One region of the Paenibacillus sp. FSL W7-1332 genome, then DNA from elsewhere that is predicted to be linked to it. Evidence: a T-box and tRNA genes for the amino acid it is inferred to sense, from the RefSeq annotation. Region 1 holds a T-box; the other holds one or more tRNA genes.
What was found. The T-box of region 1 lies ahead of MKX98_RS08140 (valine--tRNA ligase). A T-box ahead of a tRNA ligase gene usually reads a tRNA of that ligase, here a tRNA-Val.
Positions count from the first base shown of each region.

Region 1 (2,490 bases):
GCTCAAAGGAATTCAGGCGGCGGCTCCGGGAGCCCGTGACCAAGTATGGGCCAATGAGGAATTCACAGTGGTACATGCTCCTGAAGCGACTGATTTGTATTCGAACGGGGAGCAGCAGTTCGCAGCCAACCCGTACGACCAGCTTCATGGCAGCGGAGCTCATACAGACGCTAACTCGCCTTCTCCTTCTTACTTCAACGAGGCTCAGACCAGAGCCCAAGAGTTCGGGACGGATGCGCGCACACAGCAGTATCTGGCATCCTGGGCGCAGTATGAGAACCAAACACGGGATTCACAGGACTCAGAAGACAGCACCATTAGCATTTCTAATTCGCCTGAAGCTCGGGATACGGTCGAATATGCCTTACATAATGAGACGGAAGCTCAGGCAGCTGAGTCGTCGATTCCAAGTGTATGGCAATTCGAACAGGCTTCGGTCCAGCCCGAGCCGGAGCAAGAAGATCCAGCAGCCGGTTTTCCGGGTGTCATTGAGCGTAAGGGTGAAGAAGTGGAAGCCGTTCCGGTACTGGAATCACCGGAAACGGAGGAAGTGCAGCCTGTTTTTGCTGAGGAAGAATTCCCTTCGGAGGATAGGGATGATATAATGGAAGAGGTTTCCATTAAAGCCGAAGAGGTTCCGACCAAGCCGGAGTTAAAGGTGGCCTTCAACACGAAGAACAGCAGCACAACCAGCGCATCGGGCGTAGGCTTCTCTTCGTTGCTTCAATCGAGCAGAACGGTTCAGGATCAGGATCAAGCCGCTCGGGACGAGGAAGAAGAGACGGAGGAATTGGTTGACTCCGCAACGGCCGAGGACGTGGAGTGGAAGAGTCTGTTCCTGGGTAACCGCCGTGAGGAAACGCCTTTCCGCAAGGTCCGGATGTGCATTGTGCAGCGTGAGGAGACACTCGACGTGATTGCCGAGCGTTATCAACTGACGCCGCGAGAGCTTTTGTTATATAACCGCATGTCCGAGCAGAATGTGGAAGAAGGCCAGGTATTATACATTCCCCAGTAATCAGCGGAGGAAGCGATCGCGTAAGAACAAGCAGGTCAAGGTAGGATATCCTTGGCCTGTTTTTTGTGTTTGGCGGGGAGTCGGTTAGAAGAAGAGGGGAATCGGACGAGCCGGGGCTTCTTTTTTACAATGTATTAGCATTAATTTGGATCGACAGGTATGATGTCTAAATCGTTCGGAAACACTCGAAATATTGACTATATGCAACAACCACGGTATATTTGAATAGTATATGTACAGGTATTCCTAAAGCTAGAACAACGTTGAACGGGAAGAGTAGGAAGGTATGGCCTTCAGAGAGCGGAATTGCTATCAAGCGCTGTGAGATTCCGCAGGAACCAGCTTGCCGAAGTCGCCCCGGAGTTGCGGACTTGAGATAGAGTAGGGATCGATCGCTACCCTGGTTAGAGTTCGCCGGCCGCAGCCGTTATCTGCGTAAAGTGTCGTGCTTGGTCGTAGGCCTTTCATGTTCTTCATGGGAGGACTCGATTCATGAATGATTATAAGCGCGAAACAAAGGTGGTACCGCGAGAGAACAGTCTTTCGTCCTTTGAGGACGAAGGGCTTTTTTTGTTTCACGCAAACATGGATATCCATGGCCACGCCCGGAGGCTAAAACGTTACGGGTTGGCAAAACTGATTAACAGTATCGGAGGTACGAAAATATGGATCAAAAACAAAACCAATCCCAGTTAGACATGCCGACGACGTATGATCCGAAGGCAGCCGAACAAAAATGGTATCCGTACTGGAAGGAAGGCGGCTTCTTTGAAGCTGGCAAACGACCGGACGCGGAGCCGTATACGATTGTTATTCCTCCACCAAACGTTACGGGAATGCTTCACATCGGCCATGCCCTTGACTTTACGCTGCAGGATATCCTGATTCGCGTAAAGCGGATGCAGGGCTATGATGCGTTGTGGCTGCCGGGCTCTGACCATGCGGGCATCGCCACGCAAACCAAGGTTGAGCAGAAGCTTCGCGAAGAAGGCGTTACCCGCTACGATCTGGGACGTGAAAAATTCCTGGAGAAAGTGTGGGAATGGAAGGATCTATACGCGAATACGATCCGTGACCAATGGTCCAAGATCGGCCTGTCCCTCGATTACTCCAGAGAGCGTTTCACGCTCGACGAGGGGTTGTCGGAAGCGGTTCGGGAAGTATTCGTCAAGCTCTATGATAAGGGGCTTATATATCGCGGCAAACGCATTATCAACTGGGACCCGGCTGCCCGCACGGCTTTGTCCGATATCGAAGTGGAGTACAAAGAGGTCAACGGCCATTTGTACCACTTGCAATACCCGCTCAAAGACGGCAGCGGCTCCATTACCGTAGCCACCACCCGCCCGGAGACCATGCTTGGCGATACGGCGGTAGCCGTTCATCCGGAAGATGGGCGCTATAAAGACATGATCGGCAAGACATTGGTCCTGCCTATTGTCGGCCGAGAAATTCCGGTTATTGCCGATGAG
Region 1 covers NZ_CP150209.1:1,896,017-1,898,506, forward strand. The annotation lists gene MKX98_RS08135 (LysM peptidoglycan-binding domain-containing protein) at 1-1,018, shown strand, start outside; T-box leader at 1,273-1,572, shown strand; gene MKX98_RS08140 (valine--tRNA ligase) at 1,684-2,490, shown strand, end outside.

Region 2 (2,490 bases), 430 kb from region 1:
TCAAACGGCATATCTGACAACGATATTCGGATCGATCGACTCCATTCAGACCGATCATGCCAATGGTTATATTCTTCAAATCCTCTCAGGTGCGACAGGACTATTGATATCCTGGATTATGTACAGATTTGGTATTGGGTTTAAGTACGATCTGGAAAAGCTGCGCATTAAATTTGAACATGTTCTATTGATCACGTTGATTATCGTGGTGTTGATATTAATTGCAATTCTATTTTACCTTAATCGTTTATGGCTGCACCTTCTCTTCTTTGGAATAACATTTGGAATCTTCTTGTATTATGCCATCAATACAGAGGAGCGGGAATCTTATGATCATAGAAGGCTTGTCAAAGCGGATAGCGGAGGGGATCAAACGCCAGGTACCCGACCATAAGTCCTCTGTTTCTGTTCTGAAACATGCGATCACCATCATTTTAAACGTATTGTGTATTGTGGTCTTCACGCTGCTTATCTCCATATTTACGGGTAACGTGAAGCAGGCGGTTATTGCCTTGACAGGTTTTGCGGTACTACGGCAATTTTCGGGAGGATATCATCTTAAGACGGGGGCAGGCTGTATTGCATTCACGACAGCGCTATTCACTCTGGTGTCTTTTGCGGATATGGGGAATGCAAGCATTCTCGTAATTACTGCTCTCAGTCTGTTGCTGGTGATGCTGTTCGCTCCCAGCCGAATTGAGAAGCAGTCCCGTATACCGAGGAAACATTACGTAAAACTTCGCTTGATTAGCTGTTTCATCGTTATGTTTAACTTTGGACTCCAGTCCCCAACATTGGCTGTCATATTTTTGGTCCAGGCTATCAGTTTAATACGCTGGAAAGGAGGACAAGCTCATGTTATGGATCCATAGGATTAGACATCGGTTGTTTTCGTTTATCGCATCTGCTCTGACGTTGGTAGCTGTTTTTGTAGTTAATACTGCAAGTCCCGTTTTTGTATATAGCGGAGAGACGCCGGAAGAACTGTTAAAGTAAGTCTTGATCCTTCGAAAGGGGACTGGGGTACTTAAAAATGATGGTATAAATAAAGATGAATATGTAGGTTATGGTTTCCGGTGAAATTCAGCTAGCTAGTCTAGAGAAGGAAAAAAGAAAAAACCCTTGATGCCAATGGCATCAAGGGTTTTCGGTTATGATCTGTAGTGGGCTCGAACCACTGACCCCTACCCTGTCAAGATAGTGCTCTCCCAGCTGAGCTAACAGATCATGAAATATTTAAAAAGGTAATTCATATATTACCAGCAGACAATGAGACTGTCAATGGTTTTCTCGTTATAAAAAATCACATTCCGGTTCAGACTAAATACAGCATGATTTTGCTAGTGGAGGAGCGTGAATGGTATGGCAGGTGGGAAATCCCATCATTTCAAACGAGCCGGACTGGTGCTCTCGTTGCTGGGGGTAACTGTACTGGGCAGCGGTTGCAGTATCCCGGAGAGAACGTCGGTGCAGCTGGAGCCGCTCCATGGATCAGCAGCGCCCGTAATGCTCGATGTTTACGGCCGTTCTGTAGATCAGGACGTGTATTCCAAGCAGGGAAGCGGGGCACTGGAGCCGGTTCCGCCGATGGATTCGGTGGACACATTACGTGATCTCCAACCATAAAGGGGTGCAGCAACGATCCGTATCAGATCGGTCGTAAGAATGTCTGTATCCACTGCTCGAACAACGAGCAGAGCAAACCGTCGGCTGGCAGGCTGGCGGTTTGCTGTAAAACGGCCGATGTTATTCCTCATCCCATTTGCGGGAATAACCTTTTTTAATCGCCCAAAAGATAGGGTAGATGATAACGGCTGAGATGATTACAGCCCAAAATATCGTGGCTCCCATGCCCATAAAGGCCATGCTCCTTTCAAGAAAACGTTAGCTTATACTATACAGGAAAACGATTATTTTGTATAATATCTCGATCTGCGATATCACTTAGGAATTGATTCTACATAAAGAGGTGTTGAAATGGCAGCAGAAATCATAAATGTATCAACCGAAGAGCAACTGCAGCAGGCGTTGGATATCCGGAAGGATGTTTTCGTGCTTGAGCAGAAGGTGCCGATTGACCTGGAGATTGATGAGTACGATCGTCTGGACTCCGATGCGTTTCATGTCCTGATCAAATCGGAGGGACAGTACGCGGCAACCGGACGTATCACCTATTACAATAAAGATTCCGCCAAAATGCAGCGAATTGCGGTTCGTAAGCCCTTCCGTTCCAAAGGGATTGGCCGCGTGCTGATGATGGCATTGGAAGCGCAGGCGCGTGAATTGAAGCTGCAGTATTCTGTACTGGATGCACAGGTGCAAGCGGAGGCATTTTACCGCAAGCTTGGGTATGAGACCATTTCGGACGAGCCGTTTGATGATGCGGGTATTCCCCACGTTCGTATGAAAAAGGAACTGTAGGCTTCTTACCATATTAAGGTGCTAATGATCCTCACTGTTTAAAAAGAAAAGACCTCGAGTATAAACTCG
Region 2 covers NZ_CP150209.1:2,324,935-2,327,424, forward strand. The annotation lists gene MKX98_RS10125 (hypothetical protein) at 1-394, shown strand, start outside; gene MKX98_RS10130 (accessory gene regulator B family protein) at 330-872, shown strand; gene MKX98_RS10135 (cyclic lactone autoinducer peptide) at 856-996, shown strand; tRNA gene MKX98_RS10140 (tRNA-Val) at 1,155-1,227, opposite strand; gene MKX98_RS10145 (hypothetical protein) at 1,363-1,626, shown strand; gene MKX98_RS10150 (GNAT family N-acetyltransferase) at 1,978-2,421, shown strand.
Region 2: it has a tRNA-Val gene. The T-box ahead of MKX98_RS08140 (valine--tRNA ligase) is inferred to sense a tRNA for this amino acid. The anticodon was not compared.